DNA from 4 places in the Bradyrhizobium sp. BRP19 genome. Region 4 is predicted to be linked to each of the others. Evidence: predicted binding sites of a transcription regulator. Region 4 holds the regulator's gene; each other region holds the start of a gene.
The links. The regulator PhoB, encoded in region 4, activates phosphate uptake and scavenging genes when phosphate is short. The targets are predictions, from matches to a motif close to TGTCATNNANCTGTCAT.
Positions count from the first base shown of each region.

Region 1: I6F36_RS34730 (UDP-2,3-diacylglucosamine diphosphatase) is a predicted target of PhoB. The motif match lies at 4,177-4,193, and genes of this name have one in related genera.
Region 2: ugpB (sn-glycerol-3-phosphate ABC transporter substrate-binding protein UgpB) is a predicted target of PhoB. The motif match lies at 4,132-4,148, and genes of this name have one in related genera.
Region 3: I6F36_RS08215 (RNA degradosome polyphosphate kinase) is a predicted target of PhoB. The motif match lies at 2,711-2,727, and genes of this name have one in related genera.

Region 1 is NZ_JADYVZ010000023.1:12,063-19,520, forward strand. It holds gene I6F36_RS34710 (cytochrome c) at 1-293, shown strand, start outside; gene I6F36_RS34715 (Lrp/AsnC family transcriptional regulator) at 429-674, opposite strand; gene I6F36_RS34720 (PAS domain-containing sensor histidine kinase) at 777-2,756, opposite strand; gene thiD (bifunctional hydroxymethylpyrimidine kinase/phosphomethylpyrimidine kinase) at 3,077-3,877, shown strand; gene I6F36_RS34730 (UDP-2,3-diacylglucosamine diphosphatase) at 4,217-5,029, shown strand; gene I6F36_RS34735 (glycosyltransferase family 1 protein) at 5,043-6,086, shown strand; gene I6F36_RS34740 (threonine/serine dehydratase) at 6,150-7,133, shown strand; gene I6F36_RS34745 (caspase family protein) at 7,321-7,458, opposite strand, start outside.
Region 2 is NZ_JADYVZ010000006.1:89,977-97,434, reverse strand. It holds gene I6F36_RS20375 (sn-glycerol-3-phosphate import ATP-binding protein UgpC) at 1-877, opposite strand, end outside; gene ugpE (sn-glycerol-3-phosphate ABC transporter permease UgpE) at 986-1,834, opposite strand; gene ugpA (sn-glycerol-3-phosphate ABC transporter permease UgpA) at 1,834-2,715, opposite strand; gene ugpB (sn-glycerol-3-phosphate ABC transporter substrate-binding protein UgpB) at 2,763-4,079, opposite strand; gene I6F36_RS20355 (CaiB/BaiF CoA-transferase family protein) at 4,362-5,564, opposite strand; gene I6F36_RS20350 (organic hydroperoxide resistance protein) at 5,742-6,167, opposite strand; gene I6F36_RS20345 (MarR family winged helix-turn-helix transcriptional regulator) at 6,323-6,781, shown strand; gene I6F36_RS39875 (GIY-YIG nuclease family protein) at 6,785-7,021, opposite strand; tRNA gene I6F36_RS20335 (tRNA-Ala) at 7,180-7,255, opposite strand; gene I6F36_RS20330 (TIGR02300 family protein) at 7,353-7,458, opposite strand, start outside.
Region 3 is NZ_JADYVZ010000002.1:504,288-511,745, reverse strand. It holds gene ppx (exopolyphosphatase) at 1-432, opposite strand, end outside; gene I6F36_RS08215 (RNA degradosome polyphosphate kinase) at 448-2,637, opposite strand; gene I6F36_RS08210 (DnaA/Hda family protein) at 2,784-3,461, opposite strand; gene I6F36_RS08205 (CDP-alcohol phosphatidyltransferase family protein) at 3,554-4,096, opposite strand; gene purM (phosphoribosylformylglycinamidine cyclo-ligase) at 4,253-5,326, shown strand; gene purN (phosphoribosylglycinamide formyltransferase) at 5,341-5,994, shown strand; gene I6F36_RS08190 (cold-shock protein) at 6,293-6,499, opposite strand; gene I6F36_RS08185 (autotransporter domain-containing protein) at 6,879-7,458, shown strand, end outside.
Region 4 is NZ_JADYVZ010000005.1:187,701-195,158, forward strand. It holds gene argF (ornithine carbamoyltransferase) at 1-226, opposite strand, end outside; gene I6F36_RS18400 (aspartate aminotransferase family protein) at 226-1,434, opposite strand; gene I6F36_RS18405 (GcrA family cell cycle regulator) at 1,894-2,406, shown strand; gene phoB (phosphate regulon transcriptional regulator PhoB) at 2,698-3,405, opposite strand; gene phoU (phosphate signaling complex protein PhoU) at 3,428-4,144, opposite strand; gene pstB (phosphate ABC transporter ATP-binding protein PstB) at 4,156-4,977, opposite strand; gene pstA (phosphate ABC transporter permease PstA) at 4,974-5,819, opposite strand; gene pstC (phosphate ABC transporter permease subunit PstC) at 5,824-6,813, opposite strand; gene pstS (phosphate ABC transporter substrate-binding protein PstS) at 6,949-7,458, opposite strand, start outside.

The DNA.
Region 1 (7,458 bases), on a different contig from region 4:
TCGGCGGCATCATCGCCAGCCAGCGCTTTGCCGGTGGGCCCAATCCCGAAGGGGAGGGCTGGGTGCCCAACATCACGCAGCAGGGCATCGGCAACTGGAGCGAGAAGGATATCGCGGATTTCCTCGAGACCGGCGACCTGCCCGAGGGCGACAGCGCTTCGGGCGCGATGCGGGCGGTGATCAAGAATCTGGCGCAACTTACCGCGGAAGACCGCGCCGCGATGGCCGCCTATCTGAAGTCGCTGCCGCCGGTGCAGGGACCGACACCGCCCAAGCGCAAGGAGGGCGGCTAGCGCTGCCGGCGCTTCGGCCGTTGTTTTGCGCGTGATCTAAAGCGATGAGATTGGGATGAATCATCATCGCGCTTTAGGTTGTTGTTTACGCATGATCTTTCCGGAAAACCGCTCCGCACTTTTCCGGATCATGCTTTAGCCGGTGCCGAACGCCTTGAAGGTGATGATGGTGAGAGTGTCCTGGATGCCCGGCAGCACCTGCACCTTCTCATTCACGAAGTGGCCGATGTCGGTATCCTTGTCGACGTAGAACTTCACCAGGAGGTCGTATTGGCCGGCCGTGGAGTAGATCTCGGAGGCGATCTCGGCTTCGGCAAGCGCATTGGCCACCGTATAGGACTGGCCGAGCTTGCACTTGATCTGAACGAAAAAAGGAACCATCGCGGGCACTCCGAAAGCGTATTCTTCCGGCTAATAGGCCAAAACCGGCTGGATTTAGCAAGCGAACTTGCTGGATCATCCGAGGTGCATTCGGGCGCGATGCTAGGATGGGACCACTGCGGCGGCCAATGCATCCCTCAGGCGCTGGGCGAGCTCGACCTTGCGGTAGGGCTTGGTCAGCACGACCGCTCGCGCCTGCGCGCGGCCCTGCTCGACCAAGGTCTCCAGCGCGTAGCCCGAGGTGAACAGGACCGGCAGGCCGGGACGCACCCGCCGCGCCTGATCGGCGAGCTCCCAGCCGCTCATGCCGCCCGGCATCACGATATCGGTGAACAGCAAGTCGATGCCGGGATCGCCCTGCAGCTGCTGCAAGGCATCCTTGCCGTTGACCGCGGCGACGACGCGATATCCGAGCGCTTCTACCCTGCGAATGACGGAGGAGCGGACGAACGGATCGTCCTCGACGATCAGGACCGTCTCGTAGCCTCGCGGCGCCGTGTCCTCGCCGTCGGGAAGATCGGCTTGCGACCTACCGGTGCTCGCGCGCGGCAGGTAGATCCTGGCCGTGGTCCCAAGGCCAGCCTCGCTGTAGATCGAGACATGGCCGCCTGATTGCTTGGCAAAGCCATAGACCATGCTGAGGCCGAGGCCCGAGCCCTTGCCGACCTCCTTGGTGGTGAAGAACGGCTCGAACGCGCGTGCGGCGACCTCGGGCGTCATGCCTTCGCCGTCATCGGTAACCGCGATCAGGGCGTAGCTGCCGGGTGCGACCTCCCGGTGAACGGCACCGTCATCATCTTCGATCGTGACCAGTTCCGTGGCCAGCGTGAGGTGGCCTCCCGATGGCATGGCATCCTGCGCGTTGAGCGCGAGATTGAGCACGGCGGATTCGAGTTGGGCGCGGTCGGCAAAGGCCAGGATCGTGCCGGGCTCGGAGGTCGTCCTGATCTCGATGTCTTCGCGCAAGGTGCGCTTGAGCAGCTTGAACATGGAATCGAGCAGGCTCCGGCAATCGATCGTCTGAGGCCGCAGCAATTGGCGGCGGCTGAAGGCGAGCAGGCGCTGCGTCAGCTCGGCACCCCGTTCGCCCGATTGGCAGATGTCGTCGGCAAAGCGCCCGAGGTCGGGCCTCGCCTTGAGCTGCTCGCTCAGGTGCTCGGCATTGCCGATGATGACGGTCAGCAGATTGTTGAAGTCATGCGCGATGCCGCCGGAGAGCTGACCGACCGTCTCCATCTTCTGCGCCTGCTGAAGCTGCTGCTCGGTCAGCTTGCGCGCGGTGAGGTCGTGGACGATGCCGACGAAGATCAATTCGCCGTCCTGCCGCGCCTGGCCGACCGACAGCTCCATCGGAAACGTCGTGCCGTCCTTGCGCAGGCCGACGGCCTCGCCGCTGGTCGCGAAATGCCGCGCCTGGCGCTCGGATGCTGCATCCGCCTCGGGCATCAGCATGCCGACGTTGCGGTTCATCACCTCGTCGGCACGGTAGCCGAACAGGCGCTCGCAGGCCGGATTGAACAGCAGGATGCGGTCCTGCGCATCGAGCAGGATGACGCCGTCGACCGCGGTCTCGACGATCGCGGTGAGGCGCGCCACGCTCTCGCGCATCGCGCGCTGGGCGTCGCGGACCTGCTGCAGCAGCAGCGTGGCGTCGCGGCTCTTGATTTCCTCCTCCTCGAGCGCGGCCTGGACCTGTCGCAGCTCGAACGGCGAGGGGATCGTGAGGATCTTCGGCAGCAGCGGCCAGAGCGCGGCGGCGGTGAAGACCGACGCGACCGCCGTGGCGGCCTTGAGCATGCCCTCGATGCCGTAGATCGGAACCCAGAGCGTATAGATCGACAGCACGTGGGTCAGGCCGCACGCCATGATGAAGATCGCGAACGCCCAGTAGACCCAGCCGAATTTGAGGTCGCGCCGCTTGGTGACGAGGATGGCGAGGGCGAACGGGATCGAGAAATAGGCGGCGGCAATGCTGGCGTCGGAAACGACGTGAAGCCAGATCAGCTGAGGCTCCCACAACAGGCAGATGCCGTGCGGCGACAGCATGGACGAGTCGAGGAGACGTTCGAAGAAGGCCCACATCGTTCCACCCCAAGGAGTCTTGTTCAGGTGGCTTGCGGGGCCGGCGGCCCGCAACATGGGGGCGCTGGACGGTTCCACCACCTGACGTCTCGCGTAACCGGCGAAGCACGCTAAGGTACGCGACTATAGCAAGGGTCCGGCGCCGTTGCATTTTCAAGCCCGCATCATTTCGGGCCTTGGTTCGCGCTGTGTCCGACTGATTCGCAAGGCGCGCAATTGATTCGCGAATCACGCCTGGCGGCGGCCCGGCGCGCTTGCTGACGCTCCACGGTCGCGCTACGAGTGGCCATGGCGGCCTCCTCAAGCACATGTCTCCCGCGATGACGACCCCGGTCGCACTCACCATCGCCGGTTCCGATTCGAGCGGCGGCGCCGGCATCCAGGCGGACCTGAAGACCTTTGCCGCGCTCGGCGTCTATGGCGCCTCCGTGATCACGGCGCTGACGGCGCAGAACACGCGCGGCGTGACCGGCATTCACGCGGTGCCGGCCGGGTTCGTCACCGAGCAGATCGACGCGGTGTTCTCCGACCTCGACATCGGTGCGGTGAAGATCGGCATGGTGGCCCAGGCCGCCAGCATCGATGCCATCGCGGCCGCGCTGTCGCGCTGGGCGCCGCGGCATGTCGTGCTCGATCCCGTCATGGTGGCGACCTCCGGCGACCGCCTGCTCGCCACGGAGGCCGTCGACGCCCTGCGCGCCAGGCTGATGCCGCTGGCTGCCGTGATCACGCCGAACCTGCCGGAGGCTGCGGCCCTGCTCGATGCGCCGGTGGCGGCGAGCGAGGCCGAGATCGAAAGCCAGGGACGCCGCCTGCTGGCGCTGGGCTGCCGCGCCGTCCTGATCAAGGGCGGGCACGGGGAGGGCGCCGAGAGCACCGACTATCTCGTCACTGCCGAGACCGCGATCGCGCTCGCCGCGCCGCGTGTGGCCACCCGCAACACCCATGGCACCGGCTGCTCGCTGTCCTCCGCTATCGCGGCAGGGCTGGCCAGGGGCGAGGACCTCGAGGCCGCCGTGCGCAACGCCAAGGCCTGGATCAGCGCCGCGATCGCCGCCGCCGACCGCTTCAGCGTCGGCCACGGCCACGGGCCGATCCATCATTTCCACAAGTTCTACTGAGGCGGGCACCTGAACGCGCGCCCCATCCTTCGAGACGACCGCTTCCAGCGGTCTCCTCAGGATGAGGCTAAGCAGCACTGTGCCCGTTGAAGCTAGGGCCGCACACTCGGTCCTCATCCTGAGGGCCCGCCAAGGGCGGGCGTCTCGAAGGATGTGCCGCGGGGAGGTTTGCCTCAGAGAAGAGCGGGGGCTTGCGCCCCTGCGGCGCCATGTCGCCTGATTGTCGCATGCGACTGATATTCGCGGGGAGGGCGAGGCAAGGCGTGATTCGTATTTGAAGGTGCCTCAAGGGTTCAATCGGTCATCCCCCTGTCACGGGACATTGTTACAGGCTGGCGCATGGGAAGTTACGATGTGAGTGACGAGAGCCCGGAGCGGCGCTTTCGCACGTTGTTCATCTCCGACGTCCATCTCGGGGCCCGCGGTTCACAAGCCGATCTTCTGCTCGACTTCCTGCGCTACCATGATGCCGATACGATCTATCTCGTCGGCGACATCGTCGACGGCTGGGCGCTGAAATCGAGCTGGCACTGGCCGCAATCGCATAACGACCTCGTCCAGAAGCTTTTGCGCAAGGCGCGCAAGGGCGCCAAGGTCATCTACATTCCCGGCAATCACGACGAGTTCCTGCGCAACTATTACGGTACGCATTTCGGCGGCATCGACGTGGTCGAGAACACGGTTCACACCGGCGCCGACGGCAAGCGCTATCTCGTCATTCACGGCGACATCTTCGATCTCGTGGTGCAGAACGCGCGCTGGCTCGCCCATCTCGGCGACAAGGCCTACGACTTCGCGATCCAGATGAACCGCCTGGTCAACTTCTTCCGCCGCCTGTTCGGCGTGCCCTATTGGTCGCTGTCGCAATGGGCCAAGCAGAAGGTCAAGAACGCCGTCAACTATATCGGCGCGTTCGAGCAGGCGCTCGCCGCCGAGGCGCGGCGTCACCAGGCCGACGGCGTGATCTGCGGCCACATCCACTACGCCGTGATCCGCGACGAGGCCGGCATCCGCTACATGAATTGCGGCGACTGGGTGGAGAGCTGCACCGCGCTGGTCGAGCATGACGACGGCCATTTCGAGATCATCACCTGGGCGGATCAGTTGCGGAAGCCGGAGCAGGTGCCACAGGTCGCAGCCAGAGCTGCATAACAAGGACCACTTGATGCGCATCCTGGTCGCGACCGACGCCTGGCACCCGCAAGTCAACGGTGTGGTTCGGACGCTGACCAAGCTCGCTGACGCTGCAAAAGCGCTCGGCGTCGAGTTCACGTTCCTGACGCCGCAATCGTTCCGCACCTTCGCGATGCCGAGCTATCGCGACTTGCGCCTCGCCATGCCGCGCCCGGCCCGGATCGCAAGGCTGATCGAGGAGGCACGTCCCGACAGCATCCACATCGCGACCGAAGGGCCGATCGGCCTGATGGTCCGCCGCTATTGCCGCCAGCGCAAGCTGCCGTTCACGACCAGCTTCCATACCCGCTTTCCCGAATATGTCCGCGCCCGCGTGCCAGTGCCGGGCTCGCTGATCTGGCGGGCGCTGCGGCGCTTCCACAGCGCCAGTCGCGCCGTGATGGCGGCGACGCCGGCGCTCGCGCGCGAACTGACCGAGCGCGGCTTCGACAATGTCGTGCTGTGGCCGCGCGGCGTGGACACCACGTTGTTCCACCCGCGCGTCATCGATCTCTGCCTGCCGGCACCCGTGTTCCTGTCGGTCGGCCGCGTCGCAGTCGAGAAGAATCTCGAGGCGTTCCTCGACCTCGACCTACCCGGCACCAAGGTGGTCGTCGGCGACGGCCCGGCGCGCGCCTCGCTGGAAGAGGTCTACCCCGATGCGATCTTCCTCGGCGAGAAGCACGTCGAGGAACTGGCGGATATCTACGCGGCCGCCGACGTGTTCGTGTTCCCGAGCAAGACCGACACTTTCGGCCTGGTCCTGCTGGAGGCGCTCGCGAGCGGCCTGCCGGTCGCGGCCTTCCCCGTGAAGGGTCCCCGCGACGTGATTGGCGATGCGCCGGTCGGCGCGCTCGATCACGATCTGCGCAATGCCTGCTTCGCCGCGCTCGATATCTCCCGGCAGGACTGCGTCGCGTTCGCCGCCAATTACACCTGGGAGGCCTCTGCAACGGTCTTTATCGACAGCATTTTGGCGGTCGGGGCGGTGCTGCCCGGTCGGAACGCCGCGGAACAGCCGCGTTTCGTGGCTTGAGGCAAGAAATCCTCTCGCGGAGGTGTCTTGCCCGGGCCTGATCGGCCGCGATAACATTCCGCCATGACCGAACAGGCCCTTCCGGTCGGCCCTGCCGACATCGATGCCGCAGCGCGCGTGATCGCGCCTTACGCCATCCGCACCCCGCTGTTGTCCTTCCCCGTGCTCAACGAGCGCGTCGGTGCGAAGGTGTTCCTGAAGCCGGAGATGCTTCAGCGCACCGGCTCGTTCAAGTTCCGCGGCGCCTTCAACAAGGTGTTCTCGATCCCGCAGGACAAGCGCGCCGGCGGCGTCGTTGCGTTCTCCTCCGGCAACCACGCCCAGGGCGTGGCGGCGGCGGCAAAGATCCTGGACATGCAGGCCACCATCGTGATGCCAGCGGATGCGCCGCTGTCGAAGCGCGAGCGCACCAAATCCTACGGCGCCGAGGTCGTGCTGTATGATCGCTATAACGAGGACCGCGAGGCGATCTCGCGCGGCATTGCCGAGAAGCGCGGCGCGACGCTGGTCAAACCCTACGACGATCCGTTCGTGATCGCAGGGCAGGGCACCGCCGGCCGCGAGATCGCCGAGGACATGGCAACGCTCGGCCTCGGCCCCGACATCGTGGTGGCGCCGGCCTCCGGCGGCGGCTTGATCGCGGGTGTCGCGACCGCCGTGAAGGCGCGCTATCCGCAAGCCGAGATCGTGGTCGCCGAGCCCGAGGCCTTCGACGATCACGGCATTTCACTCAGCGCAGGCCATCGCGAGCCGCATCCGCCGGCCGGCCGCACCATCTGCGATGCGCTGATGGCCCTGATGCCGGGCGAGATGACGTTTGCGATCAACAGCAAGCTCTTGGCGCGCGGCGTCACGGCGTCGGACAAGGAAGTCGGCGCGGCGGTCGCCTTTGCCTATCGCGAGCTGAAGCTGGTGGTGGAGCCCGGCGGCGCGGTGGGGCTTGCTGCGCTTCTCGCGGGCCGCCTTGATGTGGCCGGCAAGAACGTCGTCATCGTGCTGTCAGGCGGCAATGTCGATGCGGATCTGTTCGCGGAGCTGGTGGCCTGATCGTCATTCCGGGGCTCGCGCAGCGAGAGCTATGATGCGCAATTGCGCATCTGAGAATCCATAACCACGATCGGGAGTATGGATTCCGGGCCTGCGCCTTACGGCGCATCCCGGAATGACCAAGAACAGACATGAAGAAGGGGCAGAGCGTTTCCGCTCTGCCCCTTTGTCGTCTCGCTCGCCGCAATCAGTGCGTGAAGCCGCCGCGACGGTTGCCGCCATTGTTCATGCTCGGCGCTTGGTTCATCGACTGCCGGAAGTTGTTGTTGCTGCTGACCATGCGGTTCGGCACCGTGTTGAGCTGCGGACGGCTCGTCTGCACGTT
Region 2 (7,458 bases), on a different contig from region 4:
CGATGGCTTCGACGGTGAGCGGCAGGGCGAGGCCGCCGGCCGGCGTCTCGTCGGTGATGACAAAATCCTCCGGGCGGATTCCGACGATGCCGGCATCGGCCGCGGCGCTGCCGGCGAGCTGCGACCGGATCTCCTCGGGCCGCGTCGACATCAAGTTCATCGGCGGCGCGCCAATGAAGGAGGCGACGAAGGTCGTCGCCGGTTTCTCGTAGATATCAAGCGGATTGCCGACCTGCTCGACCTGGCCGCCGTTCATCACCACGAGGATGTCAGCCAGCGTCATCGCCTCGAGCTGGTCATGGGTGACGTAGATCGACGTCGTGTTGAGCCGGCGCTGCAATTTGCGGATCTCGACCCGCATCGCGATGCGCAGCTTGGCGTCGAGGTTGGACAGCGGCTCGTCGAACAAAAACACCTTCGGCTGGCGCACGATGGCGCGGCCCATGGCGACGCGCTGGCGCTGGCCGCCGGAGAGCTGGCGCGGCTTGCGCTCTAGCATGGCGGAGAGCTCGAGCACGCGCGCGGCTTCCTCGACGCGGGTCTTGATCTCGGCCTCGGCCATGCCGCGGTTGCGCAGGCCATAGGCCATGTTGTTGTAGACGGTCATATGCGGATAGAGCGCGTAGTTCTGGAACACCATCGCGATGTCGCGATCGGCGGGCTCTACTCCGTTGACGACGCGGCCGCCGATGTCGATCTCGCCGCCGGTGACCGTCTCCAGCCCCGCGACCATGCGCAGCAGCGTGGACTTGCCGCAGCCGGAGGGGCCGACCAGCACGCAGAACTGTCCGTCGCCGACATCGACATCGACGCCCTTGATGGCCTCGAAGCCGCCGGGATAGGTCTTGCGGACGCTGCGCAGGGTGACGTTAGCCATGGGTTGCACCGGCGAGTAGCGAGTAAGTAATGGCGAATGGGGACTTGTTAGCACGCAAGGCGGACGCCGCGACCCCATTCGCCGCTCGCCCTTCACTATTCGCCATCTTCACTTTTCCGTCTCGACCAGGCCGCGCACGAACAATTTCTGCATGGCGACGACGACGAACACCGGCGGCAGCATGGCCAGCACGGCGGTTGCCATCACGATCGGCCATTCGGTCAGCGCGTCGGTGGTGGTGATCATCTTGCGGATGCCGATCTGGATGGTCTGCATGTCGTCGCGCGTGGTGATCAAGAGCGGCCAGAGATATTGATTCCAACCGAGGATGAACAGGATCACGAACAGCGCCGCCATGTTGGTGCGCGACAGCGGCAAGAGCGTATCCCAGAAGAAGCGGAAGGGGCCGGCGCCGTCGATGCGCGAGGCCTCCAGCAGCTCGTCCGGCACGGTCATGAAGAACTGGCGGAACAGCAGCGTCGCGGTGGCCGATGCGATCAGCGGCAGCGACAGGCCGGCATAGCTGTCGAGCATGTGCAGGTCGGCGACGATCTTGTAGGTCGGATAGATGCGGACTTCGACCGGCAGCATCAGCGTGATGAAGATCAGCCAGAACAGCGCCATCCGGAACGGGAAGCGGAAATACACGATCGCATAGGCCGAGATGATCGAGACCGCGATCTTGCCCAGCGCGATCAGCAGCGCCATCACCAGCGAGTTCAGCATCATGTTGCCGACCGGCTCGCGGGTCGAGCCGCTCGTGCCGATGAAGATGGTCTGGTAGTAGGTCTGGAAGAAATGACCCCCGGGCAGCAACGACATCTGCCCGTTGGCGATTACCGCGTTCTCCTGGGTCGACGCCACGAAGGCGAGATAGACCGGGAAGGCGACGATCGCGATCCCGATCCAGAGGATGATATGGGCAATGTAGCGCCGAAAGCCTTCTTCCTCGACCATCAGTAGGTCACCTTGCGTTCGACGAAGCGGAACTGGATGCCCGTCAGCACGATCACCATGATCATCAGGATCACCGATTGTGCCGCGGAGCTGCCGAGGTTTCCGCCGAGCAGGCCGTCGGTATAGACCTTGTAGACCAGCGTCTCCGTCGACTTGCCCGGACCGCCGCGGGTCATGGTGTCGATGATGCCGAACGTGTCGAAGAAGGCGTAGACGATGTTGACGACCAGGAGGAAGAAGATGGTCGGCGACAGCAGCGGGAAGATCACGGTCCAGAACCTGCGCATCGGGCGGGCGCCGTCGATCGCAGCCGCCTCGATCACGCTTCTGGGGATGCTCTGCAGGCCGGCGAGGAAGAACAGGAAGTTGTAGGAGATCTGCTTCCAGGCGGCGGCCAGGATGATCAGCGCTGCGGCCTGGTCGCCGTCGAGCAGTGGATTCCAGTCGATGCCCAGCGCCCGCAGGTAGCGCGAGAGCACGCCGAGCGAGGGATGCAGCATGAAGATCCAGAGCACGCCGACGACCGGCGGCGCCACCGCATAGGGCCAGATCAGCAGCGTGCGGTAGAGCATCGAGCCGCGCAGCGGCTTGTCTGCCATCACGGCCAGCAGCAGCGCGAACGACAGCGACGACACCGCGATCGCGAATGAGAAGAAGAAGGTGCGCAGGATCGCCTCGAAATAGGCGGGCTCCTTGAACAGCTCGATGTAGTTCTCGAACCAGACGAAGCTGGTCGACAGGCCGAAGGCGTCCTGCAGCAGGAACGACTGGATCATCGCCTGCAAGGCCGGCCAGTAGAAGAAAATCAGGACGATCGCGAGTTGCGGCGCAACCAGCGCATAGGGCAACAGCTTCGATTGGAAAATGGCTTGCTTTTGCATGATGCCCCAGCGCGGCAGGCCGGGGGACCGGCCTGCCGCTTGTCGCCTTACTTCACGGCGGTCTTTTCGAACTGGCGCAGCATGGTGTTGCCGCGCTCGACGGCCGCGTCCAGCGCCTGCTTGGCGGTCTTCTTGCCGGCCAGCGCCTGCTCGATCTCCTCCGCCCAGACGTCACGGAGCTGCACCATGTTGCCGAGGCGCAGGCCGCGCGAATTCTCGGTCGGCTCCTTGTTGGTCAGCTCGAGCAGCGGCGTCTCCAGATAGGGCTGGTCCTTGTAGAAGCCATCCGCCTTGGCCTTCTCATAGGCCGCCTTGGTGATCGGCAGATAGCCCGAGGCCTTGTGGATGTAGACTTGGCGATCGGTGTCCGAGAGGAAGGAGAAGAATTTGGCGACGCCCTTGTAATCGTCCGCCGGTTTGCCGCCCATTACCCAGAGCGAGGCACCGCCGATGATCGAGTTCTGCGGCGCGCCCTTAGCGTCCGGGTAATAGGGCATCGGCACCGCGGTGAAGGCAAACTTGGCCTGCGCCTTGACGTTGCCGAAGAACGCGGACGAGGTCAGATAGAGCGGACATTCGCCCGACGTGAAGCGGCCTTCGCCGGTGTTGGTGCGGCCGGCATAGTCGTAGGTCTTGTCCTTCTGGAGCTCGACCAGATTTTCGAGATGCTTGACCTGGAGCGGACCGTTGAAGGACAGCACGGTGTCGAAACCGTCGAGGCCGTTGGCCTTGCTGGCGAGCGGCACGTTGTGCCAGGCGGAGAGCTGCTCGAGATTGACCCAGGTGACCCAGGAGTTGGAGAAGCCGCAGGTGGCGTGGCCGGCCGCCTTCAGCTTCTTGGCGGCGTCGAACACTTCGGGCCAGGTCTTCGGCACCTCGACATTCGCTTTCTTCAGTGCGTCGAGGTTGACCCACATCACGGTCGAGGACGAGTTGAACGGGAAGGACAGCATCTCGCCCTTCGAGGTCGAGTAATAGCCGGTGATCGCAGGCAGATAGGCCTTCGGATCGAACTTCTCGCCGGTCTCGGCCATCAGCTTGTAGACCGGCTTCACGGCGCCGGTCGCGGCCATCATGGTGGCGGTGCCGACCTCGAACACCTGCATGATGTGCGGCGCGTTGCCGGCGCGGAACGCGGCGATGCCGGCGTTCATCGTGTCGGCGTAGTTGCCCTTGTAGGTCGGGATCACCTTGTAGTCGCTCTGCGTGGTGTTGAAATCGTTGGCGAGCCTGACGATGACGTCGTTGTTGGCGCCGGTCATCGCGTGCCACCACTGGATTTCGGTCACGGCAAGCGCCGGCGACGCCCCGAGACCAATTGTGAGTGCGACGGCCGCCGCCGTGCCAAAATGTCGAAGAGCCATCAAGAACCTCCCTTGCCCGTCACTAAAGAAGCGCTTGCGCTAGCAGCGCCATATGACGTTCACATGACTGTGTAAGCGGGAGAAACGAAAGCAGCAAGCGCGGCCAAATGGGAAGTTGTCAAATAGGCCAAGACGGAGCCGTCAGCCAACTCGTTCGCGCTGCACATGCGTGCGCGCGCCGCAGTGCGGCATTGAGATGAGGCACTATCGCGCCGCGGGCTCCGAACCTCTCCCACTTGCAAGCGGGAGAGGGAGCGCACCACCGTTGACGCTCGCCTTAGCTCAGCGTTTCCGCTCGGGACCGCAGACCGTGCCTTTTTCGACCATCGCGTCGATCTCGGCCTTGGAGTAGCCGAACTCGCCCAGCACCTCGGCCGCATGCTGGCTGAATTTCGGCGGCACGCGGCGCAGGCTCGGCTTGCTGCGGTCGAGCCGGATCGGCGAGGCAACGCCCTTGTACCAGTCCTTCTCAATAATATCGCCACGCGCGATCGTGTGCGGATTGGTCAACGCCTGGTCGATCTTCTGCACGGGACCTGCAGGCAGGCCGGCCGCGAGCAGGCGGTTGCACAGCGGCTCGGCCTCGTGCTGGCTGAACACGGCGGCAAGCTCGGCGCGCAGTGCCTCGCGATTGGCGATGCGGTCCTTGTTGCGGGCAAAGCGCGGATCGGAGCCGAGCTCGGGCTTGCCGATCTCCTTCGCCAGCTTGCGGAAGGTGCCGTCATTGCCGACGCCGATGAAGATGTTGTCGGTCTTGGTCGGGAAGATCGCGTAAGGCACGAGGTTCGGGTGCTCGTTGCCGGTGAGACCAGGCGGCTTGCCATGCATGAAATAATTCGCGGTGTGCGGATGCATGATGGCAAGGCCGGTCTCGTACAGCGTCGTCTCCAGGAACTGCCCCTTGCCGGAGCGCTGCCGCTCCGACAGCGCCATCAATATGCCGATTGCCGCATAGAGCCCGGTGGTGATGTCGACCAGGGGCACGCCGATCCGCATCGGCCCGCTCTCGGGCGAGCCGGTCGCTGCGATCATGCCGGTCATGGCCTGGATGATGGCATCGTAGCCGGGGTTGCCGCCGCGCGGGCCGTCGGCGCCGAAGCCGCAGATCCGGCAATGCACGAGGCTGGGATATTTCTTGCTGAGGACGTCGTTGCCGATGCCCCATTTCTCCAGCGTGCCCGGCTTGAAATTCTCGATCAGGACGTCGGCGGTCTCCAGCATCTTGAGCAGCACGATTCGGCCGCCCTCGGAGGCGAGGTCGAGGCCGATCGAGCGCTTGTTGCGGTTGATGCCGACGAAATAGGCCGCATCCTCCTCGTGGAACGGAGGGCCCCATTCGCGCACCTCGTCGCCCGCGGGCGGCTCGACCTTGATCACGTCGGCGCCGTGGTCGGCGAGGATCTGGGTGCAGTAGGGACCGCCGAGCACGCGCGTGAGATCGATGACGCGCAATCCGCTCATGGCGCCCGTTGCTGCTTCAGTCATGCCTTCGCTTCCCTGTGTCGATCATTGGATCACAGGCCTAGCGAGGTTTGTTTGCGCCAGCAATGGCGCCGAGCGTGGAGCCGTATGCGCCGCCGAGCAGCCATGCCGCGGGGTGGCAAATTCCCTCGTAAGCGGCCGGCCCGAGGGGGCCCCGGGCCAGCCGATCCGCGCTGCCGATCAGACCACCGTCAGGCGAACGTCGACATTGCCGCGCGTGGCATTGGAGTACGGGCACACCTGGTGCGCCTTCGCCACCAGCGCCTCGGCGTCTGCGCGGGTAAGGCCCGGCAGCGAGACCGCGAGGTCGATATCGAGGCCGAAGCCGCCCTCGGAGCGCGGGCCGATGCCGACGGTCGAGGTGACCGAGGCGTCGGCAGGCACCTTCGGGCCGCCCTGCGAGGCCACGAACTTCATCGCGCCGATGAAGCAGGCGGCATAGCCGGCCGCAAACAGCTGCTCGGGATTGTTGCCAGCGCCGCCGCCACCGCCGAGCTCCTTCGGCGTGGTGAGCTTGACGTCGAGCGCGCCGTCGAGGGTCGCAGCATGGCCGTCGCGGCCGCCGGTGGCCTTGGCGCTGGTCTTGTAGAGGACGTTCACGGACATTGTCGTCTCCTCGGGTCTTTCCGGGTTGGGGTGTAAGCTTTATCGCAGACAATTAGATTGCGCGCAATCTAATTCGTCGCGCCTCACATTTAATTGTTCGCAATTGAATGTGGCGCCGGCCGGGCCCAGAATGGGAGAAACGCGCAGGATTCTTCATGGCCCGGAAATCAACGGCGGTAGACCCGCTTCGTCTCGACAACCAGATCTGCTTCGCGGTCTATTCCGCTACGCACGCCTTTAACCGCGTCTACAAGCCGCTGCTCGATCGGCTCGGCCTGACCTATCCGCAATATCTGGTCATGCTGGTGCTGTGGGAGCGCGACGACGTGCCGGTCAAGGAGATCGGCGAGAAGCTGTTCCTGGATTCGGGCACGCTGACGCCGCTGCTGAAGCGGCTCGAGGCCGCCCATCTCGTCAGGCGCACCCGCTCGCGTGAGGACGAGCGTCAGGTTCTGATCGCCCTGACGCCGCAGGGCCATGCACTGAAGGAGAAGGCCCGCAGCGTGCCGCAATCGATCCTGGCGGCATCGGACTGCTCGGTGTCGGAGCTGGTCGCGATGAAAGACGAGATCGTCGCGCTGAGGGATCGGCTGAATGCGGTGATCGGGGAGTAGGGGCTAAAGCCGCTTCTTGGCGAAGGAGCCGCCTGATGCTGACTTCAAGTACTTTTCGAATGCGACGGCCTGCTTCTCGTCGCTGAATGCGACGTAAGTCTTGAGCCGCCAAGGTCCGTATTTCGAAGTGTGGGGCACCTCGCCAGCATTGTGCTTTGCCAGTCGGGCGCGGAGGTCGTCAGTGATCCCGACATAGAAGTGGAGAGAATCAAGGCTCTCAAGGATGTAGACGTACTTCACGGGCACACTCCTCGGTAGGCGAGGAGAGCTTACACCCGCTCTTGTTTTGCTGAAGCCCGGCTTCGCCCTTCGGGCTTCGCCGCGGCAGCCTTCGCTAGCTTCGCCACGAGGGAGCGGAGCTGGCTTGCCGAGCCGTAGCTGGCGAAGCCAGCGAAGGCTGGTGGAGCCAGGCGGGATCGAACCGCCGACCTCTTGCATGCCATGCAAGCGCTCTCCCAGCTGAGCTATGGCCCCTTAGTCCAAATGGGAGGATCCTGGGGGACCCGTCCCGGCCGGCGAGCGCTCTAGGCGACTCGCGCGGTGCACCCTTTTTCACAGATCAGGGCTGATCTCAAGTCTCTTCATCACCGCCGACATCACCAATGATGTCGGTCACGTCCTCATCGCCCTCTTCCTCGTCGGCAATGAAGGTCGAATCGTCGTCATCATCGTCGTCG
Region 3 (7,458 bases), on a different contig from region 4:
GCCGCCGCCGAGGTCGCCGACGATGCCGTCTGGATGGTGGATGCCGGAGATCACGCCGAGCGCGGACAGTCGTGCTTCGCGCGAGCCCGACAGGATCTCGATCTTCACCGCGCAGATCCGCTCGGCCCTGGCGATGAAATCGGGGCCGTTGGAGGCGTCGCGGCATGCGGCGGTCGCGATCGCGAACACGCGTCCGACCTTCATCACCCGGCACAGCGCGCGAAACCGTTTCAGCGAGGTCAGCGCCTTGTCGATGGCGTCGGGCGCGAGCAGGCCCGTGCTCTGCACCTCGCGCCCGAGGCCGCACAGCGTCTTCTCGTTGAAGATCGGGATCAGGCTGCGCGCCAGCGCCTCGTAGACGACGAGGCGGACCGAGTTGGAGCCTATGTCGATAACCGCGACACTCGAGCCGCGCTTGCGCGGCCGCTTCACGTCGCAAATCCCCGATCAGGATTGATGACGTTCGTTCCGGCGCGTGAGACGACGCGGCGAGGATTCCTTGAGCGACTTTCCACGGCCAGACAGACTCGGATTCGTCATGAAGTAGTTGTGGACGTTGAAAGGCTCCTCGCCCTTCGCGGTCTTCATACGCGTTGAAGACCCATCCGGCAACAACTGCCAGCTCTGCTCATTGTCCTTCAGGTTCGCGACCATGATCTGTTCGAGAACCTGCTGATGCACCGTCGGATTTTGCAGCGGACACAGCACCTCGACGCGGCGGTCGAGGTTGCGCGGCATCATGTCGGCGGACGAGATATACACAGCCGCTTTCGCGCTCGGCAGTCCCTGGCCCATGCCGAAGCAGTAGATTCGGCCATGTTCCAGGAAGCGGCCGATGATCGACTTGACGCGGATGTTCTCCGACAGACCGGGAATGCCGGGCCTGAGGCAGCAGATGCCGCGCACCACGAGCTCGACCTGGACACCGGCCTGCGAGGCCTCGTAGAGCGCGTCGATGATATCAGGATCGACCAGCGCGTTCATCTTCATCCAGACCGCGCCGGGACGGCCATGCCGCGCATGTGCGGTCTCGCCCTGGATGTGCTCGATGATGCGCTTGCGCAAGGTCAGCGGCGACACCGCCATCTTTTCCAGATCGCTCGGCGCGGCATAGCCGGTGATGAAATTGAACACGCGCGCGGCATCGCGGCCGATCGTCGGGTCCGAGGTGAAGTAGGAGAGGTCGGTGTAGATGCGCGCGGTGACCGGGTGATAATTGCCGGTGCCGGTATGGACGTAAGTCGTCAGGCTGCCGCCCTCGCGGCGCACCACCATCGAGAGCTTCGCGTGCGTCTTCAATTCGAGGAAGCCGTAGACGACCTGCACGCCGGCGCGTTCGAGATCGCGTGCCCAGCGGATGTTGGCTTCTTCGTCGAACCGCGCTTTCAGCTCGATCAGCGCGGTGACTGATTTGCCGGCCTCGGCCGCTTCGGCCAGCGCGCGCACGATCGGTGAATTGTTGGAGGTGCGGTAGAGCGTCTGCTTGATCGCAACGACGTCGGGGTCGCGCGTGGCCTGCTGCAGGAATTGCACGACGACGTCGAACGACTCGTAGGGATGGTGGACGATCAGGTCCTTCTGCCGGATCGCGGCGAAGATGTCGCCGCCATGCTCGCGCACGCGTTCGGGGTGGCGCGGCACGTAAGGGGTGAATTCGAGGTCGGGCCGGTCGAGGCGGGTGAGCTGCGAGAGCTCGTTCATCGCCTGCACGCCGTCGACCAGGAAGATCTCGTCGTCGGCGGCGGAGAGCGCGTGCTGCACGAAGCTGCGCAGCTGCTCCGGCATCTTGGCGTCGATCTCGAGCCGGATCACCGATCCGCGGCGGCGGCGCTTCAGCGCGGTCTCGAACAGGCGGACGAGATCTTCGGCCTCCTCCTCGATTTCGAGCTCGGAGTCGCGGATGATCCGGAAGGCGCCTTGGCCGTGCAGATTGTAGCCGGGGAACAGGCGGTTGATGAACAGGGCGGTGGCCTGCTCCAGCGAGATCAGGCGCACCGTGCCATCCGCCGGCAGGCGGATGAAGCGGTCGATCTTGCCGGGCATGCGGATCAGCGCGTTCATCTGCTTGCCGTCAGCGGCGCGCGTGAGCTGCAGTGCGATGGTGAAGCCGAGGCTCGGAATGAACGGGAAGGGGTGGGCCGGATCGATCGCCAGCGGGGTCAGGAGAGGGAACACGTTGTGGAGGAAGTAGTCCTCGATCCAGGTTCGTTCCGCCTTTGTGACGTCCTTGCCGTCGACCAGCACGATGCCGACCTCGGCCAACGTGGCGCGCAGGTCGCGCCAGATCGCCTGCTGGTCGGAGGCGAGCTGGGAGACGGTGCGGTTGATCAGCGCCAGCTGCTCGGACGGCGTCAGGCCGTCGGGGCTGCGCTCGGCGATGCCCTCGCGGACCTGGGCCTTGATGCCGGCGACGCGAACCATGAAGAACTCGTCGAGGTTATTGGCCGAAATCGACAGGAATCGCACCCGCTCCAGCACGGGGTGGCTCGGGTTGACCGATTCCTCCAGGACGCGGCGGTTGAAATGCAGCCAGGACAGCTCGCGATTGATGAACCGCTCGGGACTGGACGCGATCGCCGGAAGGCTCTCGGTTTCCGGGGCTTTCTCTTTCGTTTCAACAGCTTGCGCAGAGTCCATCAGAAGTCGGTCCATCCAGTTCACCCCAATTGCGACTCAAGCGCAAAAATCGGCGGGAGCATGTGTTAGAGCGATGACGTTTCGATGACATTGATGTTCCGCCCCCGCGCCGCGTCAAGCGGACTTCGGGGAGGCCCGCGAGCCTGTCAGGCGTCCCGGAGCAGCTCAGCGGCCAGCGCCCGGGTGACGGGACGGCCGAGCCGTAGGGCTTCGCTGTCGAGCAGCTCGACGGCCCGCCGGGCGGCAGCCGAGGACCGCTCCAGGCGCGTCGCGAGGTAGCCGACCACGCTCTCGTCCACATTGAGCTGGCGGTCGGCGCAGAACTTGACGATGAGGCCGCGGAACAGCTGGTCGTCGGGAGGCAGCAGCGTGACCGCCGGAACGGCCCGCAGGCGCGAGCGCAGGTCGCGAAGCTCGATCGGAAGCGCGGCCGGCGCCTCGCGGCCGGTGAACAGGACGTAGGCGCCGTCCTCGCGGGCGAGGTTCATCAGGTGAAACAGGGCACGCTCGTCGAAGTCCCCAGCCTTGAGATCCTCGACCACCAGCGCGCCGGTGGCGAGCGCGCCGGGCACGTCCATTGCGGTCAGCGCATTGGCGGTGGTCGAGCGGGCGCCGGCTTCCTCGGCCCAGATCGCGGCGAGATGGCTCTTGCCGCTTCCTTCCGGGCCCGCCAGCCACATGATCCGGTTCGGCCATTCCGGCCAGCCGTCGATGAGGCCTAGACCGGCCGCATTGGCGGGGCCTTCGAGGAAGTTGTCCCGGCTGAGGCTCTCCGCATGCGGAAGCGCAAACGCCAATTGTCGGGGATGAACGCGGCCTGCCACGCTTGCTCTGCTCCATGCCGGCGCGCCGGCCCGCTTGTAGAGATTCGACTTGATGGTGCGGGACTTGGCCTTTTGCTGGGCTGCTTCCCCGCTCATTTGGCCTCGATCGTGCTCATGTGCCGCAGCCACTCGACGAGATAGAGCGACACGGAGGAGAGCGTGAAGACCGTGACGAGACCCATCAGGATGACATCATAAGGCGCGGGCTTGAAGCCGAAGGCAAGCGCCGCCAGCACCAAAGCTGCGAATGCCACTTGTGCCACCGTGTTGAGCTTGGAGACTTTCGACGGCTTCATCTCGACCGGCCGGTCGAACAACCAGGACACGATCACGGCGGCGACAATCATGATGTCGCGCGAGACCACCAGGATCACGATCCAGCGCGGGATCGCGCCCCAGATGCCGAGCGCCATGTAGATCGAGACCAGCAGCGCCTTGTCGGCGAGCGGATCGAGCAGGGCGCCGAGCTCGCTCGTCATGTTGAAGCGCTTGGCCAAAAAGCCGTCCACGGCATCGCTGATGCCGGCGATCAGGAAGACGGCGAACGCCACCTCCATTTGGCTCGACACGATGGCCCAGACGATGATCGGGACCAGCATGATGCGGCCCAAGGTAATGATATTCGGAATACTCACGAAAGCGCTTCCCGGCACCGGTTCTGACCTCAAATCCGGCCCGTTGCAGGCTGAACCGGTTGATATGTCTACATAGTATAGCGGGGAGCGCCATGCGAGCCATTGCGCGTCCCCGGAATTCAACGTAACCAGCCGCAAACCCACTGGAAATCGGGCATGACCGACCGCAAAAACGGCCTCACTTACGCCGATTCAGGCGTCGATATCGACGCGGGCAACCGCCTGGTCGACCTGATCAAGCCGATGGTGCGCGCCACCGCGCGGCCGGGCGCCGATGCCGAGATCGGCGGCTTCGGCGGCCTGTTCGACCTCAAGGCGGCCGGCTTCAAGGATCCGGTCCTCGTGGCCGCGACCGACGGTGTCGGCACCAAGGTCAAGATCGCGATCGAGACCGGCCTGCATGGCGGCATCGGCATCGACCTCGTCGCCATGAGCGTCAACGACCTCGTGGTCCAGGGCGCCGAGCCGCTGTTTTTCCTGGACTATTTCGCCTGCGGCAAGCTCGATCCGGAGGCCACGGCCGCCATCGTCGCGGGCGTTGCGGAGGGATGCCGCGAATCCGGCTGCGCTTTGATCGGCGGGGAGACTGCCGAAATGCCCGGCCTCTACAAGGACGGCGACTACGATCTCGGCGGCTTTGCCGTCGGCGCCGCCGAGCGCGGTACGTTGTTGCCGCGCAAGGACATCGCCGCGGGCGATGCCGTGATCGGTCTCGCTTCGTCCGGCGTGCATTCCAACGGCTTCTCGCTGGTCCGCAAGATCGTCGAGCAGTCGGACCTCGGCTTCGAGGCGCAGGCGCCGTTCGCGCCGGTGATGACGCTCGGCGGCGCGCTGCTGACGCCGACCAGGCTCTACGTCAAATCCTGCCTGCGCGCGATCCGCGAGACCGGGGCGGTGAAGGGGCTCGCCCACATCACCGGCGGCGGCTTCACCGACAACATCCCGCGCGTGCTGCCGAAGCATCTCGGTGTCGGCATCGACCTGGCACGCCTGCCGGTGCTGCCGGTGTTCAAATGGCTGGCGGCCCAAGCCGGCATCGCCGAGCTGGAAATGCTGCGCACCTTCAATTGCGGCATCGGCATGATCGCGATCGTCGAGCCCGACAAGGTCGACAAGGTCGTCGAAGTCTTCACCGACGCAGGCGAGACCGTGGCGCAGCTCGGCACCGTGATTCCGGGCGAGGGCGAGCACCGCGTCGTCTATAACGGCCACCTCGACATGGCGCTATAATGACTGGCGCCGTGATGAAGCGCCGCGTCGCCATCCTGATTTCCGGGCGCGGCTCCAACATGGCTGCGCTGATCAGGGCAGCCGCCGCCGCGGATTTCCCGGCGGAGATCTCGCTCGTCATCTCGAACAAGGCGGATGCGCCCGGCCTCGAACGCGCCCGGGCGAGCGGCGTGACCACCGAGGTGATCGAAAGCAAGCCGTTCGGCAAGGACCGCGCCGGCTTCGAGACGGTGCTGCAGGCCGCGCTCGACAAGCACGGCATCGAGCTGATTTGTCTCGGCGGCTTCATGCGCCTGTTCACGGCCGAGTTCACCAAGGCCTGGTACGGGCGGATGCTCAACATCCATCCCTCGCTGCTGCCATCGTTCCCCGGCCTCGACCCGCACGGCCAGGCCCTGCGCGCCGGCGTCAAGCTCTCCGGCGCGACGGTGCACTTCGTCATTCCCGAGACCGATGCCGGCCCGATCGTGATGCAGGGCGCGGTTCCCGTCAGCGACCACGACACCGCGGAGACGCTGTCGGAGCGCATCCTCGAGGTCGAGCACCACATCTATCCCGAGGCGCTGCGGCTGCTCGCGACCGGCAAGGTCCGCATCGAGGGCGATGTCTGCAAGACGGCGGGAAGCGCAGCGTCGGAGAATTTTCTGGTTGCGCCGGTGGTGAGTTAGACAGTCGGGACTCAAGAGCCGTAGAGCAGTCGATCGACCAGTCTGCCGACTTGCCGGGGGTGATCGAACACACCCGCGAATGCCTCGTCGGGAAGGTCCGAGCCGAAAACATCGAACGGCGTGAGTGCCTTCTCGTCGCACGACGAAGCTGGGCGTTGGAGTTCGTCGGCCGTCGTCTCTGGTCGATTGGTGGTGATATTCGTTTCTCCAGCTACGCGCTGTTTTGCTGCAGCTCGAAACAAAATCCCCCGGCAGAGCCGGGGGCAACGTCATGATCGCTCGCATGCCGCGAGAGACATCAGGAAACCTTGAGGTTCTCCGCGGATGATTTGCCGCGGTTCTCCACGAGGTCGAATTCAACCACCTGATTCTCGTTGAGGGTAGAGAGTCCGGCACGCTCGACGGCGGAGATGTGGACGAACACGTCCTTGTCGCTGCCATTCGGCTTGATGAACCCATAGCCCTTTGTCGGGTTGAACCATTTGACGGTGCCCTTTTGCGGCATCGCTCGTCTCCTCCACTAGATATAAAAACGACGCGGCCGCTTTTTCGCGTGCCACGCCACAAACGGGCTCCCGGAAGTCTGTTCGAGTCTTGAGGCGCAATGTCGCGAAACGCACAGCAAACGGCCAATTCCGATTGTGACCGATATTGCAACATGAAATTCGCCGGCTAGCAAGCCGCGCGCGGATTTCAAGACCAAGCCGGGTGCCTTCAAGCGCAATTTGCGACCTGTGGCAGCAGAACCACAATCGGTGCAATAGCCTCGGCCGTTATGCGCCAACCGGTTGACCCTTCGTGGCAGTTCGGCCCAAATCGCCGCAAGCGCCGCAGACCGTGTTGCATTTTTGCGCGCTGCCACTTCGCTTTCGGGATTCATCGTCATGCGCTGCGCCGCGCAGCTCTCCGGGACACGGCAGACGATCGGGCTCACCCGCGTCCGCCGGATCGCGGCTGCGCTTGCGATGGCGTTTGCCTTGGTCGTGACGATGGCGGCCGTGAGCCCCGGCTTCGCGCAAAGCACGCCCACACCGACCCCGACGCCCACGCCGACACCCACGCCGTCACCGACCCCGATTCCGTCGCCGACCTCGACCAATCAAAATCAGTCAGCCGGCAACAGCATGCTCAATTTCGGCTCAGGCTTTCTGGAGCGGCTCGGCAACCAGGCTTCGGGCGGCGTCAGCCGGGCGTTCCGCACCAATCCGGGCGGCGGCGGCGCCTCGGTGGCTGCGGAAGATCCGCGCTACCGCACCTGGTTCGAGGGCTATGGCCTGTCGGTTCGCACCGAAGCGCAAGGCGACTTCGTCGGCGACAAGCGCAAGACCTTCGGCGGCGTTGCCGGCTTTGGCGCGCGGCTCGCACCCGGCGTCAACATCGGATTCTCCGTCGACCACAGCCACACCGACATCGACGTGCCGCTGGCGCTGCAATCCGCAACCCTCGATCTCACCCAGCTCGGCT
Region 4 (7,458 bases):
CGCCGCCGAGCTGGCGCATGCCGACGTCGAACGAGACGCGGGTGCGGGTCGAGGGACGCTCGAAGATCATCGCCAGCGTCTTGCCTTCGAGCGGCCTGACCGGCTGCTGCGCCTTCTGCTTCGCCTTCATCGCCGAAGAGGCGGCGAGCATGCTCTTGAGCTCCGAGAGCGGCAGCTCGTTGATGTCCAGGAAGTGCTTGGGAGCTTTGTTGGGCGTCGTGCTCATCAGCTTGCCGCCCGCTTGGTCTGGCTGGAGGAGATCGCAGCGCAGGCGCGCTCTAACCGGCCGACGCTGTCCTCGATCTCCGCTTCCGTGACGATCAGGGGCGGCAGGAAGCGCACGACATTGTCGCCGGCCCCGACGGTGAGCAGCTTTTCGGCGCGCAGCGCCGCGACGAGATCGCCCGAGGGCACCACCGCTTTGATACCGATCAGGAGGCCCTCGCCGCGCACCTCGCTGACGATTTCGGGATGACGATCGATCACGGAGGCGAGCTTCTGCTTGAGCAGCAGCGACATCTTCTGCACGTGGTCGAAGAAGCCGGGCTTGAGCATGACATCGAGCACGGCGTTGGCAGCCGAGATCGCGAGCGGATTGCCGCCGAAGGTGGAGCCGTGCGAGCCGGGCCCCATGCCGGCCGCCGCGTCCGCGGTCGCCAGCACCGCGCCGATCGGAAAGCCGCCGCCGAGCGCCTTGGCGAGCGACATCACATCCGGTGTGACGCCGGTGCGCTTGTAGGCAAAGAGCTCGCCGGTGCGGCCCATGCCGGTCTGCACCTCGTCGAAGGCGAGCAACAGGCCGCGCTCGTTACAGAGTTCGCGCAGCGCCCTCAGGAAGGCGTGAGGTGCAGAACGAACGCCACCCTCGCCCTGGATCGGCTCGATGAGAATGCCGGCGGTGTGCGGACCACTCGCCTTCTTCACGGCGTCGAGGTCGCCGTGCGGCACCTGATCGAAGCCGTCCATCGGCGGACCGAAGCCCTCGAGATATTTCGCAGAGCCGGTGGCGGCGAGCGTCGCCAGCGTGCGGCCATGGAAGGCACCCTCGAAGGTGATCATGCGGTAACGCTCCGGATGCCCCTTGGAGAAGTGATGGTGGCGCACCAGCTTGATCACGCCTTCCAGCGCCTCGGCGCCGGAATTGCAGAAGAACACGAAGTCCGCAAAGCTCTCATTGCAGAGGCGGCTTGCGAGCTTCTCGCCGTCAGGGCTCTGGAACAGATTCGACATGTGCCAGAGCTTGGTCGCCTGCTCCTGCAATGCCTTGACCAGCGCGGGATGGACATGGCCGAGCGCATTCACCGCAACACCCGAGGTGAAATCGAGATAGCGATCGCCGTTGGTCGCGATCAGCCAGCAGCCTTCGCCGCGCTCGAAACCGAGGTCGGCCCTGGCGAAAACGGGGAGCAAATGCGGCGCTGCGCTGTTAGTCATGACGTCACTTGAATGTTGCGGACGGTGTGAGGCATGCATTGCGCGACGCACCATCGACCGGCCCCGGAAAACGAAACGTGCCGCCTTTTAAGGGCGGCACGTGGCACTATCTTATGCCTGGCAAGACGGGTGTCAATGCCGCCCGGAAAGCCTCGCGAAACGCTGATTCCGTAGTCTTGCGGTGCCGATTTTGCGGGTTTTTCACCACGGAACATGTGGAAGCGAGTCGGCGGACTCTTGCGCGGGAGTCACGCCATATTGTAGCGTTTGGACTGTCAGATACGACATCTCGTGCAGCAGTTCTGATCCCAGAAGTCCTCATGTACCGGCGTAAACGTTCGGGCGTCTTGAGCGCGCCCGGCGAGCCTTAAGGGATTCTGACGGCACGGGTTTTTCAAGGCTAAAGCATTCGCTGCGAAGGCCCCAGGATGGCAGGCGCGCAGCGAGGGAAAGGGTGCAATGACGGTTTTGACCTGGTCCGATGATCGCGTCGAGCAGCTGAAGAAGCTCTGGGAGGCCGGACTTTCGGCCAGCCAGATCGCGGCGGAGCTCGGCAATGTGACCCGCAATGCCGTGATCGGCAAGGTGCACCGGCTCGGCCTGTCCGGCCGCGCCAAGAGCCCTTCATCGGCAGCGCCGCGGCCGCGCAAGGCACGGCCCGCGCAGCATATGATGCGGGTGACCCGCCCCGTCGCGCGCGGCAACACCGCGCTGGCGCAGGCCTTCGAGGTCGAGTTGGAAGCCGAGCCGGTTACCTACGACAACGTGGTGCCGATGAGCCAGCGGCTGTCGCTGCTGGAATTGAACGAGGCGACCTGCCACTGGCCGGTCGGCGATCCCTCGAGCCCGGATTTCTTCTTCTGCGGCGGCAAGGCGCTCTCCGGCCTGCCCTATTGTGCCCAGCATTCGCGCGTGGCCTATCAGCCTGCAGCGGATCGCCGTCGCGCAGCACCGAAACCGGGCACGCGGTGAGGTTGCGGAATTTCCTGATCGCCAAGCTTTGATCGCCAAGCTTGATCGCCAAGGCTGCAGCCGTCACACGATGACGGCTCCCAATCACTCCGGTGTCATCCCCGCGAAGGCGGGGATCCATAACGCAATCGTTGCGCGAGATGGTCACTCCGAGTCTTCGCCAAACCACGTCCTGTGGCTGATCGCGACGAGCGCGCGCGCTCGCGCTGAGATCCCGGGCTCGCGCTGCGCGCGCCCCGGGATCACGACCGAGATTGTTGCCGCGGCCGAGAACCAACAACTCGCCCGATCTTACGTCTGCTCAGCCTTCGCGAAGCGATCGTCCAGCGCGTAGCCGGCGCCGCGGACGGTGCGGATCGGGTCCTGCTCGCGGCCAAGGTTGAGCAGCTTGCGCAGGCGGCCGATATGGACGTCGACGGTGCGCTCGTCGATGTAGATGTCGCGGCCCCAGACGCTGTCGAGCAGCTGCTCGCGCGAGAACACGCGGCCGGGATGCTCCAGGAAGAACTCCAGCAGGCGATATTCGGTCGGACCGAGATCGATCGGCCGGCCCGAGCGCGCCACGCGGCGCTTGTCGCGGTCGAGCTCGATATCGCCATAGGCGAGCACGGTGGCGAGGCGCTCGGGGCTCGCGCGCCTGAGCAAGCCCTTCACGCGCGCGAGCAGCTCCGGCACCGAGAACGGCTTGACGATGTAATCATCCGCGCCGGTGGCAAGCCCGCGCACCCGCTCGCTCTCCTCCCCGCGCGCGGTGAGCATGATGATCGGCAGCTGTTTGGTCTCGGGCCGGGTCCGAAGCCGCCGGCACAGCTCGATGCCCGACAGGCCCGGCAGCATCCAGTCGAGCACGATCAGATCGGGAATGTGCTCCTTGAGGCGGGTGTCGGCGTCATCGCCGCGCATCACCGTCTCGACGTCATAGCCGTCGCCTTCGAGGTTGTAGCGAAGAAGCTCGGTGAGAGCTTCCTCGTCCTCAACCACCATAATGCGTGCGCCCATGTGGTCGTAGCTCCTTAAGTCGTCAGGTGTTCGGCACCGTCGTGGCGAAGGTCGTCATGTCGCCCTTCGGCCGCTTGTCGGTGATCGCCTGGCCCTCGATCATGTAGAACACGGTCTCGGCGATGTTGGTGGCGTGGTCGCCGATCCGCTCGATGTTCTTGGCACAGAACATCAGGTGGATGCAGAACGAGATGTTGCGCGGATCCTCCATCATGTAGGTGAGGAGCTCGCGGAACAGCGAGGTGCAGATGGCGTCGACTTCTTCGTCGCCCTTCCACACCGCCATCGCCGCCGGCAGGTCGTGCGCGGCATAGGCGTCCAGCACCGACTTGACCTGCTGCTGCACGAGGTCGGTCATGTGCTCCAGGCCGCGGAACAGCTTGAGCGGATGGAAATCCGTCTCCAGCGCCGCGACGCGCTTGCCCATGTTCTTGGCGAGATCGCCGATGCGCTCGAGATCGGTCGCAACGCGCATCGCGCCGACGATCTCGCGCAGGTCGACGGCCATCGGCTGGCGGCGGGCGATGGTGAGCACGGCGCGCTCCTCGATGCGCTTCTGCAGCGCGTCGAGCTCGACGTCGGTGGCGACGACGCGCTGGCCGAGCGCGACGTCGCGGCGGATCAGCGCGTCGACGGAATCGACGATCATGCGCTCGGCGATGCCGCCCATCTCGGCGACCAGGCGGGTGAGCTCCTGAAGGTCGCTGTCGAAAGCCTTTACGGTATGTTCAGAACCCATGTTCCGTCTCCTCAGCCGAACCGGCCGGTGATGTAATCCTGCGTGCGCCGATCGCTCGGCGACGTGAAGATCTTGCTGGTGTCGTCGAACTCGATCAACTCGCCGAGATACATGAAGGCGGTCTTGTCGGAAACGCGCGCCGCCTGCTGCATGTTGTGGGTGACGATCGCGATCGTGTAGTTCTCGGACAATTCCTGGATCAGCTCCTCGACCTTGGCGGTCGAGATCGGGTCGAGCGCCGAGCAGGGCTCGTCAAACAGGATCACCTCGGGCCGCACCGCGACGGTGCGGGCGATGCAGAGGCGCTGCTGCTGGCCGCCGGAGAGCGACAGGCCGGAGGCATTGAGCTTGTCCTTGACCTCGTTCCACAGCGCGCCACCGCGCAGCGCCTTCTCGACGCGGTCGTCCATCTCGGACTTGGAGATCTTCTCATAGAGACGAATGCCGAAGGCGATGTTCTCGTAGATCGTCATCGGGAACGGCGTCGGCTTCTGGAACACCATGCCGACCCGGGCGCGGAGCAGGTTGAGGTCGAGCTTGGGGTCGAGGATGTTGGTATGGTCGAGTAACAGCTGACCGTCGGCGCGCTGGCCCGGATAGAGGTCGTACATCCGGTTGAAGATGCGCAGCAGGGTGGACTTGCCGCAGCCGGACGGGCCGATGAACGCCGTGACGCGGTTGGTGCCGAGCGCCAGGTTGATGTTCTTCAGCGCGTGGTGGTCGCCGTAGTAGAAGTTGAGGTTGCGCGCCGTGACCTTGGCGGGCGCCTCGGGCAGGGGCTGCGAGCCGGGATGAACGGACGGTGCGCTGACGGAAACAGACATTTCACTCATTTTGCAGTCCTCTCGGCGCCAAGGATGCGCGCGCCAATGTTAAGGGCAAGCACGGTCAGGGTGATCAACAGCGCACCGCTCCAGGCGAGTTGCTTCCAATACTCGTAGGGGCTCTGCACGAAGTTGTTGATGGTGACAGGCAGGTTCGCCATCGTCTTGTTCAGGCCGAGGCTGAAGAACTGGTTCGACAGTGCCGTGAACAACAGCGGCGCGGTCTCGCCGGCGACGCGGGCGGTCGCCAGCAGCACGCCGGTGATGAGGCCGGAGCGCGCGGCACGATAGGCGATGCGCTTGATCACCAGCGAGCGCGGCAGGCCGAGCGCGCTGGCAGCTTCGCGCAACGGATTCGGCACCAGCAGTAGCATGTCTTCGGTGGTGCGCACGACGACCGGGATCACGATGACGGCAAGCGCCAGCGCGCCCGCAATCGCCGAGAAGCCGCGCATCGGCACCACCACCGCGCCATAGATGAAGAGGCCGATGATGATCGAGGGTGCCGACAGGAGAATGTCGTTGATGAAGCGGATCACCGAGGTCAGCTTGTCGTTGCGGCCGTACTCGGCGAGATAGGTGCCGGCGAACAGGCCGAGCGGCGCGCCGATGCCGACGCCGATCACGGTCATGATCAACGAGCCGACGATGGCGTTGCGCAGGCCGCCCTCGGTCGATCCGGGCGGCGGCGTGTCAGCTGTGAAGACCTGGAGGTTGAGCCCGGCCAAGCCGTTGTAGAGCAGCGTGACCAGGATCAGCGCGAGCCAGGTGACGCCGAAGGCGGCGGCTGCGATGCAGAGGCCGCGAATGACGATGTCCCAGCGGCGGCGGCGCGAATAGATCGGGTTCATGGCTTCACTTCCCGGCCTTGGTTTCGAGGCGCAGCAGCATCAAACGGGCGGCAGCGAGCACGAAGAACGTCAGCACGAACAGCAGGAGGCCGAGCAGGATCAGGCCGGACTGGTGCAGGCCGTCGCTCTCGGCAAATTCGGAGGCGATCGCCGCCGAAATCGTCGTGCCCGGCGCGAAGATCGACGAGGAGATCCGGAACGAGTTGCCGATGATGAAGGTCACCGCCATGGTCTCGCCGAGCGCCCGGCCCAGCGCCAGCATGACGCCGCCGATGATGCCGACGCGGGTGTAGGGGATCACCACGCTGCGGACGACCTCCCAGGTGGTGCAGCCGACGCCGTAGGCGGCTTCCTTCAGCACCGGCGGCACCGTCTTGAACACGTCGACCGAAATCGAGGTGATGAAGGGCAGCACCATGATGGCGAGGATCAGCGCGGCGTTGAACAGGCTGAGATAGGACGGGGGCCCTGCGAAGATCGCGCCCAGCACGGGGACGCCGTCGAACACCCTGATCATGAAAGGCTGGAAGGTGTTGGCCAGGAACGGGCCGAGCACGAAGAAGCCCCACATGCCGTAGATGATCGAGGGGATGCCGGCGAGCAGCTCGACCGCCATGCCGATCGGGCGGCGCAGCCATTGCGGGCAGAGCTCGGTGAGGAAGATCGCAATGCCGAGACCGACGGGAATGGCGATCAGCATCGCGATGAAGGAGGTGACGAGCGTGCCGTAGATCGGCCCGAGCGCGCCGAGCACCGGCGGATCGGCCGAGGGCGCCCAGCGCTGCGTCCACAGGAAGGAGATGCCGAACTCCTGGATCGCCGGTAAGGCGCCGACGATCAGCGAGATGATGATGCCGCCGAGGATCAGCAGCACCGAGATCGCGGACAACCGCGTGATCCAGTAGAAGGTGACGTCGCCGAGCTTGAACGCGCTCAAGGCCTTGGCGCGATCATATGGACCGGCAGCATCAATCACATTGCTCTCAACAGCCATCTCAGCCACGCCGATCCCCTATACCCGTTTTATGTACGCTTGTTGTTGGTGGCGCGCTCCGGATGCGGCAGGAGGCCGATCCGGAGCGGAGATCTTGCAGCGTCCCGGAACCGTGTCCGGGACACATATAGCGCCTTAGCTCTTGATCTCGGCAGCCCAGGTCTTCTCGATCTGCTGGACGACGCTGTCCGGCATCGGAATGTAGTCGAGCTCCTCGGCCATCTTGCCGCCGTTCTTGAAGGCCCAGCGGAAGAACTTGATCGCTTCCTGCGCGGCCGCCTTGTCGGTGGCGGACTTGTGCATCAGGATGAAGGTCGCCGCCGTGATCGGCCAGGACTTCTCGCCGGGCTGCTCGGTCAGGATGACGTAATAGCCGGGAGCCTTGGACCAATCGGCGTTGGAGGCGGCCGCCTGGAAGGCCTCGACGGTCGGCTGCACCGGCTTGCCGGCCTTGTTGACGAGACCGGTGTGGGTGAGCTTGTTCTGCTTGGCATAGGCGTATTCGACATAGCCGATCGAGTTCTTGGTCTGGCTGATGTTGCCCGACACACCCTCGTTGCCCTTGGCGCCGACGCCGACCGGCCACTCGACCGCGGTGCCCTCGCCGACCTTGCTCTTCCAGTCCGCGCTGGCCTTGGAGAGATA